DNA from 4 places in the Enterococcus sp. DIV0840 genome. Region 1 is predicted to be linked to each of the others. Evidence: predicted binding sites of a transcription regulator. Region 1 holds the regulator's gene; each other region holds the start of a gene.
The links. Region 1 encodes LexA, which represses DNA repair genes until DNA is damaged. Its sites were predicted from a motif close to CNAACANNTGTTNG; they were not measured.
Positions count from the first base shown of each region.

Region 2: the regulator LexA is predicted to act here: its motif matches at 3,326-3,339, upstream of IGL98_RS02000 (Y-family DNA polymerase).
Region 3: the regulator LexA is predicted to act here: its motif matches at 2,715-2,728, upstream of IGL98_RS11340 (Y-family DNA polymerase).
Region 4: the regulator LexA is predicted to act here: its motif matches at 2,141-2,154, upstream of uvrB (excinuclease ABC subunit UvrB).

Region 1 covers NZ_CP172876.1:1,881,486-1,886,111, forward strand. Annotated here, with positions in the region: gene IGL98_RS08995 (ABC-F family ATP-binding cassette domain-containing protein) at 1-525, shown strand, start outside; gene IGL98_RS09000 (thymidylate synthase) at 538-1,485, shown strand; gene IGL98_RS09005 (dihydrofolate reductase) at 1,504-2,004, shown strand; gene lexA (transcriptional repressor LexA) at 2,075-2,695, opposite strand; gene IGL98_RS09015 (DUF896 family protein) at 3,002-3,244, shown strand; gene tkt (transketolase) at 3,343-4,626, shown strand, end outside.
Region 2 covers NZ_CP172876.1:395,218-399,843, reverse strand. Annotated here, with positions in the region: gene IGL98_RS02020 (AAA family ATPase) at 1-469, shown strand, start outside; gene IGL98_RS02015 (hypothetical protein) at 453-734, shown strand; gene IGL98_RS02010 (hypothetical protein) at 766-984, opposite strand; gene IGL98_RS02005 (hypothetical protein) at 1,461-1,970, opposite strand; gene IGL98_RS02000 (Y-family DNA polymerase) at 1,967-3,283, opposite strand; gene IGL98_RS01995 (hypothetical protein) at 3,425-3,709, opposite strand; gene IGL98_RS01990 (transcriptional regulator) at 3,713-3,901, opposite strand; gene IGL98_RS01985 (helix-turn-helix domain-containing protein) at 3,918-4,370, opposite strand.
Region 3 covers NZ_CP172876.1:2,380,779-2,385,404, forward strand. Annotated here, with positions in the region: gene IGL98_RS11330 (YdcF family protein) at 1-985, shown strand, start outside; gene IGL98_RS11335 (hypothetical protein) at 1,040-1,381, opposite strand; gene IGL98_RS11340 (Y-family DNA polymerase) at 1,378-2,676, opposite strand; gene IGL98_RS11345 (AI-2E family transporter) at 2,873-3,919, shown strand; gene IGL98_RS11350 (DUF5067 domain-containing protein) at 4,200-4,626, opposite strand, start outside.
Region 4 covers NZ_CP172876.1:1,203,305-1,207,930, reverse strand. Annotated here, with positions in the region: gene uvrB (excinuclease ABC subunit UvrB) at 1-1,945, opposite strand, end outside; gene IGL98_RS05695 (amino acid ABC transporter substrate-binding protein/permease) at 2,409-4,568, shown strand; gene IGL98_RS05690 (amino acid ABC transporter ATP-binding protein) at 4,570-4,626, shown strand, end outside.

The sequences.
Region 1 (4,626 bases):
TTAAAATTATTGATTGGTCAGCCAAATGTGTTATTATTGGACGAACCCACAAATGATCTGGATATTGATACCTTAACGATTTTAGAAGATTACATCCAAACGTTTAAGGGCGCTGTGATCGCAGTTTCACATGACCGTTATTTTCTTGATAAAACAATGGATAAATTACTTGTTTTTCAAGGTGCAGGTCAAATCACAATTTACTATGGTTCAATGAGTGAGTATTTAAATGTGAATAAAGAACAGGCAAAAAAAGTGATTAAAACTGAAACAAAATCTCCAAAGGAAATGGAGAAGAAAGAAAAAACAAAATTGACCTACATGGAACAAAAAGAGTGGGAAACAATCGAAACAGATATCGCGCAACTTGAAGAGCGTACAGCACAACTGACTGAAGAGATGAATCATCAAGGAGATGATTTTACAAAACTGCAACAACTTCAAACAGAGCTGTTTACACTAGAACAAGAGCTTGAAACAAAAATGGAACGTTGGGAATATCTAAGTGAATTTGCAGAAAATTAGGAGGCATAAACTATGGAAGAAGCATATTTATCATTAGGCCGTAAAATTTTAGAGGAAGGTCACCTTAAAGAAGATCGTACAGGTACAGGGACTAGAAGTATTTTTGGTCATCAAATGCGTTTCGATTTGTCCGAAGGCTTCCCTTTATTAACAACAAAACGAGTACCGTTCGGCTTAATTAAAAGCGAACTTTTATGGTTTTTAAATGGTGATACGAACATTCGCTATCTCCTGCAACACAACAATCATATTTGGGACGAATGGGCTTTTGAGCGTTACATCAAAAGTGAAGATTACAAGGGGCCTGATATGACTGATTTTGGTCGACGAATTCTTACTGATGAAGCTTTTAAGGAAAGTTATGAAAAAGAGCACAAAGAATTCTGTAATACTATTTTATCAGATGATGATTTTGCGGCTAAATATGGTGAATTAGGCAATATTTATGGTGCTCAGTGGCGCCATTGGGAAACCAAAGATGGTGGTTTTATCGATCAATTGAAAAACGTTATTGAAATGATTAAAAAAACGCCAGACTCCAGACGTTTGATCGTGTCAGCATGGAATCCAGAAGATGTTCCATCAATGGCTTTGCCACCTTGCCATACGATGTTTCAATTTTATGTAAATGATGGGAAATTAAGTTGTCAACTATATCAGCGCAGTGGTGATGTTTTCCTTGGTGTACCTTTTAATATTGCAAGTTATGCATTATTAACTCACTTGATTGCTCATGAAACAGGTTTAGAAGTAGGCGATTTTGTTCATACTTTGGGAGATGCTCATTTATACACTAATCACATCGATCAAATGAATGAACAGCTTGCAAGAGAAATTCGCTCTTTTCCTACATTAAAATTGAATAAAGATAAAAAATCAGTTTTTGATTTTGAAATGGATGATATTGTAATCGAAGGGTACGATCCGCATCCTGCAATCAAAGCACCAATAGCCGTTTAATTCGAAAGGAGTTCTCCAATGTTAGCAGCCATATGGGCACAAGATGAGCAAGGTACGATCGGTAAAGAAAATCGCTTACCTTGGCATTTGCCAAATGATTTGAAATTTTTTAAACAAATGACTGAAGACAACACCATCGTTATGGGGCGAAAAACCTTTGAGGGGATGGGCGGTCGGCCGTTACCAAACCGTCAAACGATTGTTCTAACTAGAGACAAAGAGTATCATGCAAAAGGGGTCATTGTATTTCATACTGTAGAAGAAGTTCGTGAGTATGCCAAAAATTTCTCTGGCATTACATTTATTGCAGGTGGTTCTGCAGTATACGAAGATTTTTTACCTTATTGTGATGTGTTGTATCGTACAGTTATCCATCATTCATTTGATGGAGATACGAAATTTCCTGCTGTTGTTTGGGATGATTGGACATTGATCAATTTAAGCGCAGGAGAACAAGACGAAAAAAATAGCTATGCATATCAGTTTGAGACGTATCAGCGAAAAGTCGCTGCAGATTAACAAATCTTGTCAGAGTTTAAACGAAGAAATAACAAAAAAACATACTTTTATTAGTATGTTTTTTTGTTATTTAAATATGATTGCGGTAAAGTCCAACAACTTTTCCTAAAATACTTACGTTGTTCAAAATAATTGGGTCTAATGCATCATTTTCCGGTTGTAAACGAATATGATCTGTCTCTTTAAAGAATCGTTTACATGTCGCTTCGTCTTCATCAGTCATGGCAATCACGATATCGCCATTTGATGCAGCACTTTGTTTGCGAACAATAACCTGATCGCCGTCTAAAATACCTGCATTGATCATACTTTCACCTCTAATAGTCAGCATGAATAATGCATTTTCTTCTGCTACTAGATCAGGTGGTAGAGGGAAAAAGTCAGAGGCTTCTTCTACAGCTAATATAGGCTCACCGGCCGTAACAACGCCAAGCATCGGGATGACTGTCGGTTTTACACCTATTCTGTCCAGACCATCTGCGGTCAATTCAATTGCTCTTGGTTTTGTAGGGTCACGCAAAATGAGTCCTTTTTTCTCTAAACGAGCCAAATGTCCATGAACCGTCGAGGTTGAGGAAAGATCAACTGCTTTTCCAATTTCTCTTACGGTTGGTGGATAACCTTTAAGTTCAACCTGTTCATATATATATTTCAATACTTCGATTTGTCTTGTGTCTGTACGTTTCACCACAACCCGCACCTTCTTTCGATTTATATTTTCAGTGTACCATAGTTTTATATAGGAATCAAACAAGCGTTCGTGTTTTTTTAAAAAGTATTTATGCTCAAATTTTTGATAAAAAAGACTAAGGCAAGAAACTGGATTTTCTTTAAATAAACGTAATCGTTCCATATTTTTATACGAATATAGTTGTATTTTTGGTGCTCATCTTATAAGATAGACATGGAAAGTAAACTTGTCTAGTTGCATGGGTCCGCCTTTTGTAAAAAGGTTGGATGGGCCTGATCAGCTTTTAAAATAAGGAGGCAAAAATATATGTTATCGTCAGAGAAAATGAATCGCATCAATGAACTTGCAAAAAAAGCGAAAGAAAATGAATTAACTGAGAAAGAAAAAGAAGAGCAAAAAGTCCTTCGCCAAGAATATCTAGCAGCTTTTCGTGGCGGTATGCGTCATCATATCGAAGGGATGAAAGTAGTTGATCCTAAAGGAAATGATGTAACACCAGAGAAACTGAAAGAGATTCAAAAGGCAAAAGGTTTGCACAACAGAAAATAATTTTAGTTTTTTTTACTAAAAGTAATTGCTTTCATAAACGAAATACGATAAAATATAGTTAATAAAGGTAAAAAAAACCTAAATAGGAGATGATTTTTTTGTTCGACAACACTGATCAGTTAGGCGTCAATACAGTTCGTACATTGAGTATCGAAGCAGTTCAAAAAGCAAACTCAGGACACCCAGGATTACCAATGGGTGCAGCACCTATGGCTTATGCACTTTGGACAAAACACTTGAAAGTAAACCCAAAAACATCAAGGAATTGGGTAGATAGAGACCGTTTTATTCTTTCTGCTGGTCATGGTTCTGCAATGCTTTATAGCTTACTACACTTAGCGGGCTATGGTGTCACAATTGATGATCTGAAAAGTTTCCGTCAATGGGATAGCAAGACTCCTGGGCATCCAGAAGTACATCATACAGATGGTGTTGAAGCGACAACTGGTCCTTTAGGCCAAGGAATTGCAATGGCTGTTGGTATGGCGATGGCTGAAGCGCACACTGCTGCAACCTATAATCGTGATAGTTTCCCCATTATTGATCATTATACGTATGCATTATGTGGTGATGGTGACTTGATGGAAGGTGTTTCTCAAGAAGCAAGTTCTATGGCTGGCCATATGAAATTAGGCAAGCTGATTGTGTTATACGATTCAAATGATATCTCTTTAGATGGCCCAACATCCAAAGCTTTCACAGAAAATGTTGGTGCTCGCTATGAAGCTTATGGTTGGCAACATATCTTAGTAAAAGATGGCAATGATTTAGAAGCGATTTCTAAAGCAATTGAAGCCGCAAAAGCTGAATTAGATAAACCAACACTGATTGAAGTCAAAACGGTCATCGGTTATGGCGCTCCAAAAGAAGGCACATCTTCTGTTCATGGTGCACCGATCGGAGCAGAAGGAATTACGGCTGCTAAGGCTGTTTATGGTTGGGAATATCCTGATTTTACAGTTCCAGATGAAGTCGCTGCTCGCTTTAAAGAAACAATGATCGAAGAAGGCGCAAAAGCTGAAGATAAATGGAACAATATGTTTGCAAACTATACAAAAGAACATCCTGAGTTGGCTAAACAATTTAAACAAGCGTTCGCCGATGAACTTCCTGAAAACTGGGATAGTGAATTGCCTACATATGAAGTTAGATCAAGTGCAGCTAGCCGTGTTACGAGTAAAGAGACAATTCAAGCAATTTCTAAATCTGTACCAGGTTTCTGGGGTGGTTCTGCAGACTTGTCTGCTTCAAATAATACAATGGTTGCAGCAGAAAAAGATTTTGAGCCTGGTCAGTACGAAGGCCGTAATATTTGGTTTGGTGTTCGTGAATTTGCTATGGCAGCTGCAATGAATGGGATTCAATTACACGGGGGAAGCCGT
Region 2 (4,626 bases), 1.5 Mb from region 1:
TGCTGACTATGTAATTATCATCCAAGAAACGAAAACTTATTCTTATGAAGGTTCAGTTGATATCATTCAAGAATATCTGCAAACACTTGTAGAAGATTTTGGTAGTGATTTTAAAGGCGAAGTCATTGGTTTATTACCGTTTTTATTACAGCCAAAAAGAAATCTACATGAAAAGATATTAAAAAACACTTATGAAACCTTTGGAAGAAAGTTTGTGTTTAGCACTACAGTCACAAATAATAAGCGCTTGGAAGACTATCCAGAATATGGTATTACGGTCAATGATTATCACGATAGAAGAGTTTTTGGAATGTTTGCAGATATTTTTACTGAAATTAAGGAAAGAATAGCATTTACTGAAGTATACGGGGACGTTCCTGACGACTACAGCTATCAAAATAAGTATCTTGACGGAAACAAACTAACAAGGCTATCAAAGGAGTTGAATCTAAATGAGTTTACTAGATAGACAACCAAAAAATAGACCCTCAGTAAATGATATTGGTGAATCATCTAGAGTAGTCCCTAAAAAGAAAACTGGGTACTCTGCAGCAGACAGAAAGACTATCAAAGTTGATCCTCCAGTCAAAAACAGAGTAGAAATATTGAAAAGTATTACTGATAAAAAAGAGTATCTTTTGCTAGAAGAAATGGTTGACTTTTATATCAATAATAATTTGGACGAAAGAGAACAGCGTATAGTTAAAAGAATGGAGGAAGCAAAAAGAGAATAGGAGACTTATCTCTTATTCTCTTTTTCTCTTTTTATTCAATCCATCCATTATCATCAAAATATTCAGTATACGCAGCATCCATTAACTCTTGATCAGATTCAGTGTTAAAATAATCATTATGAGTTCCGAAAGGGGACTCATCTAAAATGCCTGGATCTGCTGACCATTTCCTAAAATCATGAATCTTAATATACCGTATGTCCGTATAATCTATATACTGATCACCGATTATTAAAACATCCAGATCCATAAACCCTCTAAAATTGCCCCATATAGACTCCTTAGTACGTCCTAATTGATCTAGACTGTTTAACTGCACTTCTAGGATTTTGTTATGCTTGATCGATGACTATCTAAGAAGACTTGATAGAAAAGAAGAACATGAACGTGAACGTCTACAGAAAAAACTTAAAAAGAAATAACATTTATAAATTGTAATTTATAAATTATAATTTATAATTTGCAATTTATATTTTATATAAACAGAAAACCACCAATGTAAGTATATTACATTGGTGGTTTTAAGGATGTGGCGGAAACAACTTCCCACTAACAAAAGTATAGCATCCTTTCATTCTTTCATTTATTATGTATACCTTAGTCGAATATTCAGCAATTCAACGTGTAACTGTTCCAGCGTAGCGAACCGTTGCGCTTTGTGTGGCTGCCAAATCAGCACGGCTCCAGCTGATTACTACTTCTTGTCTATTCATAATCAATTGTTTCTCAATCTATCCATTCATCATCTGAAAAATACTCATTGAATACTACTTCAAGTTTTTCTTGTTCCTCTTGCTCTATATTTTTGTACTCATCTTTTTCAAAAGGAGAGGGGAGAGCTTCACTTTCTGCTTCAGACCATTTTCTAAAGTCATGAATCTTAATATGTCGTACGTCCGCATAATCAATATACTGATCACCAATCATCAAAACATCTAAGCCCATAAATCCTCTAAAGTTTCCCCATATTGGCTCTTTCACACGTCCTAATTGATCCAGGCTATTTAGCTGTACTTCTAGTATTTTATTATGCTTGATTGATCGTTCTAAACAGTATTCAATATACCCAATTTCTTGCTGTGGCAATCGCTCTAAATCTCGTCTTGATTCTTTTGTGGATTCTTTGATTCCTTCTTGCAATTCACCTAACGCAAAAGCAGTATCCCATTTGTACCCCATGCCACGGTCTCGATACTCATTATAATCAAAAAACTCTTTTCTTGTCTTTTTTGTCATGAACTTAACCCCACATTGCCTCCTGCGTGCCCACCGACTAACGACGCTCTTGATACAGCTGTTGCACCTTCCATTAAAGAAGAAGCATGTATCAAGGCTTTAAATCCGTATTTCTTCCTGATTGTATCGATCAAAAAATCTAACCGTTCCTCATTTACTTCCTGGACTGGATCAGAAAAGAGGTCCAGCTGAAGTACGTCTGTTTGAACTAGCTTTGAATAGGAAACACCAATGTGGCGTACATCCTGATAATTGTATTCTGACCGAAATAGCTGTAAAACATGTTCCGATAGAACTTTTGTATTATTGGATAATGAGACCTTTCGCTGCTTACTCCATCCTGAACGTCCTTTGCTATCAAGGTAACCCTTAGAATACCCAACAGATACAGAAACACATCCAGTTTTTAAATGACTGCTACGTAATCGAGAAGCCACTTGATCGACAATTTCCTTCAGCACTAATTCTAGTTGATCTTGCCTGGTATAATCTCTAGGCAATACCTGACTATTTCCAATTGATTTATCTACTTTAGCAGCTGGTTTCTTTTGACCTAAAAAACTACGATCGATACCCCATGAGTGGGCGAACAATTGTAACCCCATCACACCAAACTCACGCTTCAGTCTGTACGGATCAGCTTCAGCAATTTCTCGAATAGATCTGATCCCTAACCAATTAAGGCGTTTAACTGTCCGGTGTCCAATACCGCAAAACTCTGTCATTGGGCTTATTCCCCATACTTTCTCTTGTACGTCTTCATAGCGCCATTCAGCGATAAAGTCTTTACTGTGTTTTGCGCCATTGTCCAGGGCCAACTTGGCCAATAAAGGGTTGGCTCCAATCCCTACAGTGACATAAATTCCTGTTTGTTCTTTCACCTTCAGTTGTATCTTCCTTGCCATTTCATAGGGATTTTTGCAGTTAAATAGCTTCAAAGAATCTGTGACATCTAAAAAAGATTCATCCACGCTAAAAACAGAATGATCCTCGTCCGCAACAAACGACTTATACACTTGATTGATTTCTACATTTTTCTTCATATACAAATTCATACGTGGTGGCACGGTCACAAGGTCTTTATGATACGGAACTTCATTTGATCGAGTGACATTTGAAACACCTAACACTTTTTTCGCCAGGGGAGAAGCAGCCAGCACTAACCCTCCTGCATTGTCTGCACCACTCATAACAATTAACATCGTTTTTAGTGGGTGAAGTCCACGTTCTACACATTCAACGCTGGCATAGAAGGACTTGCAATCGATACATAAGATATCTCTATTCGGTTCTTTGTCATAGTCAAATTTCATTTACCTCACCTTTTTCGTATGGATTATATACCCACAATTATACGAACTTGTGTTCCCTTTGTCTAGCATGAGATATTATCCTTTAAGACAAAAAAAGCCACATACATTATTGTATGGAGCTTTAGCATACACTATTAATTTTTATAGTATTAACCAGTTTTTTTCTATTCTACAGCCATAGATCATTTCAGAAGTTTCTTTTTTCTTTAGTAGTTGTAATGATTTATGAAGCATTAGTGTGGTGACTAATTCTTTCGTTTCTATCGGCTTTTGCGCTACTTCAGTAGCAACCAATACTAATTGATTCTGATTCTTTGTGATCTGGCCAATCGAATATACCTGGTCTTTAAGTTCAATCTTGATCTCCTTAACAGCATCATGTTGAAAATCGACTGATAGAATAGTTAGAAGCTCTGTCGCTCTCATAAGCTAATTCTTCAGTTCTACGTATTGCCCTTGCTGCAATACATATTTACGCTGACATGATCCGCACTCAAAATAAGATTGTTGATATTTCTTTTTTGCCAGGTTGCCACAATCACACTCTACATAATAAGGCATAGCATGATTAAATCCAGTGATTTCTATTTTCCAGGTGTCAAATACTTTTCTGGCCATCCTAATTCCCTCCTGCTCACTTCTTATTATTTTTGTCTATTTTTTTTACATAAATTAAAGTGTTCTCTCTAATCCTTATTCCATAATTTTTCTTATTTTCGTCTAAGTAATTAAACTTCAGCTGATCGATCACCTGAGGTGATTGTTTCATTGCTTCCTTTATAGCTAACTTCTCCAGTAAAAGATTTGCTTCTACTTTAGTGTCACACCCTCGGTCATCCAATACCCGAAAATCGGATTCCACTATTACACGCCAAAGACCGGCATTTGCTTCTTTTTCTGTTTGACCCGTTAAATATTCCATTCCTGCTTTGGTAATAATCCATGTTCCTTTTCCATTTCCAATAACATCAAATGATCCTGGGAGAAATTTATCCGGAGAACTAAAATATTTTTGAAATACAAACGTCCGCTCTCTATTCCATCTTTCACTTGCTTCAGGAAACGTCATGATCTCTAATTCTGTCAAGTTAATATGAATCGCTCCTTCTAAATACAATATTTATTGTCAAACTTTATTATACAACATATATTGTCTTAATGAAATGCACATCATATATTGTCTATTATAGGTATGCTTACAATAGACTAACGAGACCCTTTGCAACATAGCGTTGGTGTGACCTTTTCACATGTATTTTTTTGCAAAATAATACAGCTTTTCAACTTAATTTCTGATACACTGAAAGTGGTCGCTTTCCTCTTCAGCGATACAATCGCAGAAG
Region 3 (4,626 bases), 500 kb from region 1:
GAAACGTAGATTGGTAAACGGGCTATTATTTAACTTGTTTCTAGTCGTTGGTATGACATATCTGGGCTCCTTGCTTGTTAGGACCTACAATCCACTATTGATTGTTTTAGCAGGAATCACACTGGTTGTCTTATTTCTGCTTATATTGATTGGACTTTATGCTTTACTTGTTTTCTTGTATTGGAATGCGATTGTTGTGATGCGTAAAGAAGGTCATTCCTTAGCAAACTTATTGACATTGCTTTTAGCGATTGGTTTGACAGCTTTTCTGATTTTCAATCATTATTCAACACGAATTTTGTCAGAGTGGGCTTCTTTATTATTCGGAATTTTACCGTTATCTATGCTTTATTTTTCCATTGTTTTTTATAATTTTTTAACGATTTCAGTCATTTATCAATTCAATCAGCCTAAATATAATCAAGACTTTATCATCGTTTTAGGTTCAGGCTTAATTGATGGAAAAACAGTGCCGCCACTTTTAGGAAAACGGATCGAAAAAGCGATTCAGTTTTACAAAGCTCAATCCCATGCTACTTTAAATCCACCTAAAATTCTTATGTCTGGCGGTAAGGGTGATGATGAGCATATCGCTGAAAGTCTTGCGATGAAAAATTACGCTCTTGAAAAAGGGATTCCAGAAGAAGACATTTTAGTTGAAACAAATTCAACAAACACGTTAGAAAACATGAAATTTTCTAAAGAAATCATGGAAACAACTTTTGGTGGAACTGATTTTCATGCGATCTTCACTACCAATAATTTTCATTTGTTTCGCGCAGGTCTTTTTGCAAAAATGGCCAATTTGAAAGCAGACGGAATTGGAGCGAAAACAGCGTTTTACTTTCTACCAAATGCTTTTTTAAGAGAGTTCATTGCAATCGTAATGATGCACAAACGTCGCCACTTAATTATATGTGGTCTAATCGCTTTGATGATGATCTTCTTAGCATTAATTCAATTCTTTCTAGTCTCTCGCCAATAAAATAACAGCAACCTCTAACATTAGAGTCTTCTTTAACATTAGAGGTTGCTTTTTTTAATGAAACTGGACATGGCGGATTTCGTCATAGCCAATCTTATGACCCTCGACATAAATCCCTAGCTCATCATGACCTTGAATCATCCCTATAATATCCGCTCCATAATTCCCTTCACAATCTAATTCTTCTTTTTGGATCATCACTTCAACTTGATTTTGAAAAGCTTGAACTAAAATTTCATCGATTTCCATCCAACTCATTTGGATTTTCTTTTCAGCTGGCTGTCTTTTTTTCTCTTGTTCAATGATTGCAGTATGTTCGGATAAATAAAAACCTGCCCATTTTTTCATTTTTCGATCTTGATATTGTTCAAAATAATAATCCCGTTCCTTGCTCATTGCAAGCCCTCCATTCCCCCAGCATGTCCACCTACTAATGACGCTCTTGAAATTGCTGTACCGCCAGACGACACTGAACTTGCATGAACTAGAGAAACATAGCCAAAACGTTGACGGATCTCATCGATCAGCTGATCTAATTTTAGTTCTTTCATCTGCTCATCCGGTTCATGAAACAAATCCAGCTGTACATAAGTATTATAATTCAGTTTGGAATAGGTAATTCCAATATGTCGTACTTCTTCTCCATGCCAATGCTGTCTAAAAATCATTAGACAATAATCAATCAACATCTTGCTACTATTCGTTAGCGGCACCTTCATTTGCCTTGAAAAACCTGATCCACCTGACTTACCAGCTCTTGAAAAACCGATGGATAGATGGACGCATTCGGTCTGACAATGAGCTTTTCTAAGTCTGGCTGCCACTTGTTCCGCCATTTCCCGAATCACAACTTCGATTTCGTCCTGTCTTAAATAATCCCGCATCAAAATCTGAGAATTATTATAAGAGCGTTCTTCCGGTATGTATTTTTCAGATAAACGGCTACGGTCGATGCCGTGTGCATGGGCATAAAGCTGTTCACCGATGATCCCTAAATTTCGTTTCAAACTATTCAAATCCGCATGAGCCAAATCATAAACAGAACGAATCCCTAAATTATTTAATCGTTTCGCTAATCGACGGCCGATTCCCCACATATCAGTCATCGGTTCAATTGCCCAAATTTTTTCAGATACATCCTCATAATGCCATTCAGCTAAGCGTTCATTATTATGCTTGGCTTCAATATCCATCGCTAATTTTGCTAGTAAGGGATTGTCCCCAATACCGACTGTGATCGCTAATCCTGTCTCTTTTTTGATTCTTTGCTGGATGATCTGTGCTAATTCTATCGGCGTTTGTCCAAATAATTTCCAGCTGGCTGTCACATCTAAAAATGATTCATCGATCGAATAAATATGTAAATCTTCTTCTGCTACATATTCCTTATAGATATCGTTGATTTTCATGTTCTCCTTGATATATTCGTTCATTCGCGGCGGAACGATCACTAGCTCTGGGTGATTTGGTACATCATATTTGCGTGTTACATTAGTGATACCAAGAACTTCCTTCGCTTTTGGAGAAGAAGCTAGAACGAGACCGCCGCTATTTTCCGCATGGCTCATCACGACCAGCATTTTTTCAAGTGGATCAAAATCTCTAGCGACACATTCGACTGAAGCGTAAAAAGATTTTACATCTATACAAAAAATAACTCTTCTGGGCTCTTTTTCATAATCAAAAAACATAGCGTTCCTCTCCTTGTTTTATTTCATAATCAATTATACGAACATACGTTCTTTTTGTAAAGGGGAACAACTTTTTAAATTTAGATAGGAGAAAAAAATTTTTCGAATTATTGATTAAACTGCTATCTTAAAAAGTGAAAAAGCATTATAGTTATCTTATATGTAATAAAGTTAATGATTAAAAGGAGTGATATTTGTGTCGATTTATGAAAAATTTATTCAAAACGAGCGTTTAAGACGTTTTTTTGTTTTAGCTGTAGTTATTTTCATTTTATTTTTAGCGAGAAGCATGATTACAATGATTTTATTAACATTCATTTTTACGTTTTTGGCGCTTCATTTCGTGAAATTTGTTCAGCATTTTTTTAAAATCCCATCCCTCATACTCGTTTTAGCAACCTATTCTTTGATTGTTTTCTTGGTCTATTTAGCTATTACAAAGTATGTCCCGGTTCTTATTCACCAAACCGTTCAAATGTATAATTCGGTTGTTCATTTTTACCAAAATCCGGGAGACAATCATAATCAGTTATTGATGGTCATCGATGATTATCTGGAGAAATCCAATTTAATGTCTCAAATCCAAAATGGTGCTAGTACGATCTTGCGTTATATTCAAGACATTGGTTCTATCGGACTTGCCTTTGTCCTTTCGTTCATCCTAAGTTTCTTTTTTATGATCGAGAAAAAACAAATGGCAGAGTTTTCTAAGTTATTTTTAAAGAGCGATTTTGACTGGTTCTTTCAAGATATTTATTTCTTTGCCGATAAATTTGTAAATACCTTTGGCGTCGTAATGGAAGCTCAATTTTTTATTGCTGTCGTTAATACCAGTATCACAACGATTTGTTTGGCTTTGATCGGCTTTCATCAATTACCAAGTTTAGCGATCATGATTTTTATTTTGAGTTTGATTCCCGTTGCTGGTGTGATCATCTCGTGCATTCCATTAAGTTTTATCGCTTATTCAGAGGGTGGAATCAATGATGTTATTTACATTTTAGTGGTGATCATCGTAGTTCATTTATTTGAATCTTACGTATTAAACCCAAAATTTATGTCTAGCAAAACAGATTTACCGATTTTTTATACGTTCGTTATTTTACTGATCAGTGAACGATTATTTGGAGTGTGGGGACTGATTGTCGGTATCCCGATTTTCACTTTCTTTTTAGATATTTTAAAGGTCAAACCCATTCATTCTGTTACTGAAAAAATCCCTAACGATACGGAAAAGCTCTAATAAAAAAAGAAAGTGAACGTTTGGATTTACTCCAATCATTCACTTTCTTTGTGGTTTTGGCAGTTTTTGTATTTGGAAAATCAGTCAGGCAGCAAAGACTAATTGATTTCGGACCAAATAACTAGCTCTTAACAGCTACCTGATCGATACCCCAATACACGGCCATATATAAGGAAAATCCATTTTCCTTTGCTCCTTTTGAAGCTAAAAACTAGCTCTTCTTTAATCCAAGAAAAAACTAGCTGAACCACCGTTTACAACCCTTTTTTCATTAAACTCTTTACTGTAAGACAAACTCTTTCGTCAATTTCACTTTATCACTGAATAGTTTCGTTGCCTCAACAGATACTGGCGTTGTCATATCTGCCAATTTGTAAGGCACTTTTAAATTCAATGTGGCATTTGGCTGAATTTCAGTCATTGAATCTACATAGCCTTCTTCGCCCATTATCGCTGAGTCTAAAGCAATCCCATTTTGAAAGGCTTTGGTTGAGATTGATGTTAAAAACATCGCATTTTTGTCGCTGTTGTTCGTAAATTCATAATCGATCACAGCTACATCTTCTCCTTTGTAGTCTTTGGCAAAGGTCAACTCTTTGATCACAACATGATAATCGCCTAAATCACCAGCATCGGTCGCAGTTGGTTCAGCTTCCGATTCTTGGCTCTTTATAACCGTCCCTGTCGTTGGCTCTTTTTTAGCCTTT
Region 4 (4,626 bases), 680 kb from region 1:
TTTCAAAGTCTAATACTTTCGCTGCATCTCGCATTTCTTTTTCTAATTTCATCAATAAATCAGCTTTTTCTTGACGAGTCAGTTCATGGTAATCCTTATCAATTTTGAATGGCTCACCTTTTTCATTTGTTTTAGAAATTGAGATCAACTCACGAATTTCTTTAATGATTGTTTTCGGTATAATGCCATGTTCTTCATTGTATTTTTCTTGGATCGAACGACGACGTGCAGTTTCATCCATTGCTTTTTGCATAGAATCAGTAATTTTATCCGCATACATAATAACACGGCCATCTGAGTTACGAGCAGCACGTCCAATTGTTTGGATCAATGAGCGTTCACTTCTCAAGAAGCCTTCTTTATCGGCATCCAAAATCGCAATCAATGATACTTCTGGTACATCTAGACCCTCACGGAGCAAGTTGATTCCGATCAGCACATCAAACTCACCCAAACGTAAATCACGAATGATTTCCGTTCGTTCTAAGGTTTTGATATCACTATGAAGATACTTAACTTTGATCCCTAATTCTTTAAGGTAATCCGTTAAATCTTCAGACATTTTCTTCGTTAAAGTTGTAATAAATACACGTTGATCCTTCTCTACACGATCATGGATCTCACCAACCAAATCATCAATTTGTCCCATGATTGGACGAACTTCAATCAACGGATCCAACAGCCCCGTTGGTCGAATGATTTGTGGAATCACGGTATCTGTTTGTTCATGTTCATAAGGTCCTGGAGTCGCCGAAACATAGACGACTTGATGAACATGTTTTTCAAATTCTTCTAAACGTAACGGACGATTATCCAACGCACTAGGCAGACGGAAACCGTAATCTACTAGCATTTGTTTTCTAGCACGGTCCCCATTATACATACCGCGAATTTGAGGCATCGATACGTGGGATTCATCAATCACAAGTAGAAAATCATCTGGGAAGAAATCGATTAATGTGTAAGGTGGTTCTCCTTCTGAACGACCATCCATATGACGAGAATAATTTTCAATACCAGATGTGTAGCCCATTTCTCTCATCATCTCAATATCGTAATTGGTTCGTTGTTCTAAGCGCTGCGCTTCTAATAATTTATTTTCACTACGCAAGATAGTTAAACGAGCCTCTAATTCTTCTTGAATTTCTGAAATCGCATGTTCCATATGATCTTCATTGGTGACAAAGTGGGTCGCAGGGAAAATCGCAACGTGCTCCGTCTCGCCGATCACTTCACCTGTAAGAGCATCCACTTCTCTTATCCGTTCAATTTCATCACCGAAAAATTCAACTCTTAAGGCATGATCATCTCTTGAGGCAGGGAAAATCTCCACAACGTCACCTCGTACACGAAAACGACCACGCTGAAAATCAATATCATTTCGTTCAAATTGAATGTTCACTAGATCTGTTAACAGCTGACTGCGATCCAGCTCCATGCCTACACGAATAGAAACCACTTGTTCACTGTATTCCTTAGGATCTCCTAAACCAAAAATACAGGAAACTGAAGCTACTACGATCACATCGTTTCTTTCTAATAAAGAACTTGTCGCTGAATGGCGTAATTTATCGATTTCATCATTGATACTGGCATCTTTTTCTATATATGTATCACTTGAAGGAACATATGCTTCTGGTTGATAATAATCATAATAACTAACAAAATACTCGACCGCGTTATTAGGGAAGAATTCTTTAAACTCTCCATAAAGCTGTCCAGCTAATGTCTTATTATGGGCAATCACCAATGTCGGTTTGTTCACTTCTGTTATTACATTGGACATCGTAAATGTTTTTCCGGTTCCTGTCGCACCTAACAAAATTTGTGCTTTTTCCCCGCCTTCTATTCCTTCAACTAATCGTTTGATCGCTTCTGGCTGATCTCCATCCGGCTTGTATTTTGATACTAAGTCAAATGTATTGGAGGTCTCTCTTTCTATCATCCAACATCCTCCTCTTACTTTATTTAATTGTTGATTTCATTTAATAAAAATAAATAAGAATATCTACCAAACCATCTGAAGCATAATGCTTTAAACCTCTGCAATAGCCCACTTCTTGACTTGAAGATTCATTCTATTTATAAGAATTTCTAACTTCAAAATTAAAAAGAAACTCCTTTAATTATTTTAACATACCGAACATATTTTCGCTAGTTTTAGAATGAGTTACGTATACGCAATTTTTGATAATTTACATTTTATTTAATCTTTTGTTTGCATTTGATCATTTGACTGAATGTCGCTTATTCTGGTTTAAAACTTTTATTCCTACCCTTTTATGTTACATTTCGTCACATTAGATGTTAGGAAATGAGTTTTTTTTAACTTTATCATTGTGAATGACTTGTGCTTTTGCCTTTTTTTACTATATAATTATCCAATATGCAAATATAGGAGGTATTTTATGAAAAGGAAACAATTTTTACTTTCATTCATTGTCATGATGGCAAGTCTACTGACATTTACTCTTGGGCAGAATGCTCAGGCTGAGGAAAAAACATATAATATAGGAACAGATTTAACTTTTGCCCCCTTTGAATTTCAAGACTCTAAAGGAGAATATGTTGGAATCGATGTTGATTTACTTCATGCAATTGCTGAAAATCAAGATTTTAAAGTAAATCTGAAACCACTTGGCTTTGATAGTGCGATCCAAGCTGTACAATCAAAACAAGTTGACGGTATGATTGCCGGCATGAGTATTACAGATGAGCGTAAAAAATCTTTTGACTTTTCAGAACCTTATTTCGATAGCGGACTTCAGATGGCCGTCAAAAAAGGCAATGATAAAATCAAAAATTACGAAGATTTAAAAGGAAAAACAGTTGCAGCAAAAGTTGGAACCGAAAGTGCAACTTTTTTAGAAAAAAATCAAGAAAAATATGGCTATACAATCAAAAATTTCGATGATGCAACGGGTCTTTATCAATCGCTTGAAAATGGTGAAGCTGATGCAATCTTCGATGACTACCCTGTTTTAGGCTATGCCATAACAAATGGACAAAAACTTCAATTGGTAGGTAAAAAAGAAACGGGTAGTTCTTATGGGTTTGCGGTGAAAAAAGGTCAAAATAAAGAATTGATTGAAAAATTCAATGCTGGTTTGAAAGAATTAAAAAGTTCAGGAAAATATGACGATATCGTAGGGAAATATATTTCCACTGGAACTGAAACAACAACAGACACTGATGCTAAAATGAAAAAAATCCAACCTAAAAAAGAGACTTATGTAATTGCGAGTGACTCTACATTTGCACCATTTGAATTTCAAAATGCTGATGGTAAGTATGAGGGAATCGATGTTGATTTAGTTAAACGAATTGCTGAGTTACAAGATTTTAATATCGAATTTAAATTTATCGGCTTTAGTTCTGCTGTCCAAGCTGTTGAATCTGGTCAGGCTGATGCAATGATCGCAGGAATGACGATTACAGATGAACGGGAAAAATCATTTGACTTCTCTACTCCTTATTTTAACAGCGGTATTCAAATCGCTGTCAAAAAAGGCAATGATAAAATCCACTCTTATGAAGATTTAAAGGATAAAAAAGTTGGTGCCAAAATTGGAACTGAAAGTGCTGATTTCCTTGAAGCCAACAAAGATAAATATGGCTTTTCAATCAAATATCTAGATACAACAGATGCTTTATACAGCGCACTTGAGATTGGTGAGATCGATGCAATGATGGACGACTATCCAGTGATTGGTTATGGCGTTGCTCAAAAACAACCATTATCTACTCCGATTCCTCGTGAAGAAGGCGGAAAATACGGATTTGCTGTTAAAAAAGGTAAAAACCCAGAGTTGATCCAAATGTTCAATGAAGGGTTAGCTGAATTAAAACGGACTGGTGAGTACGATGAAATCATCGGAAAATATGTAAAAGACGGTTCTACAGAAAATAAAGTAGATGAGTCAACATTTGTTGGTATGATCCAAAACAACTGGAAACGTCTATTGAGCGGTTTATGGATGACCATTCAGTTAACACTGATTTCATTTATTTTAGCCTTGATCGTTGGAGTGATCTTCGGATTGTTCAGCGCATCTCCTAAAAAAGCATTACGTGTGATTTCGACTATTTATGTTGATATCATTCGTGGTATTCCTTTAATGGTACTAGCCTTCTTTATCTACTTTGGCTTGCCAGGAATTTTAGGGTTCAATATCCCCGTTTTCCTTGCTGGAATCATTACATTAACATTGAATGCGAGTGCTTATATTTCTGAAATCGTACGTGGCGGTATCAATGCTGTACCTGTTGGTCAAATGGAAGCATCACGTAGTTTAGGTCTTTCATACAACCGTACGATGCAAAAAATTATTTTACCGCAAGCAATCAAAATTATGATTCCATCATTCGTTAATCAATTTGTTATTTCTTTAAAAGATACAACGATTCTATCTGCAATCGGCTTGATCGAGTTACTTCAAACAGGTAAAATCATTGTTGCTAGAAACTTACAAAGTACAATGGTTTACTTCGTAATTGCAATGATGTATTTGATTTTGATCACAGCCTTAACGAAATTAGCTAAAGTTTTGGAAAAGAAGGTGAAATAATATGGCTGAAAAAATTCTAGTAGAACATTTAGTAAAAAAATATGGTGATAATACCGTC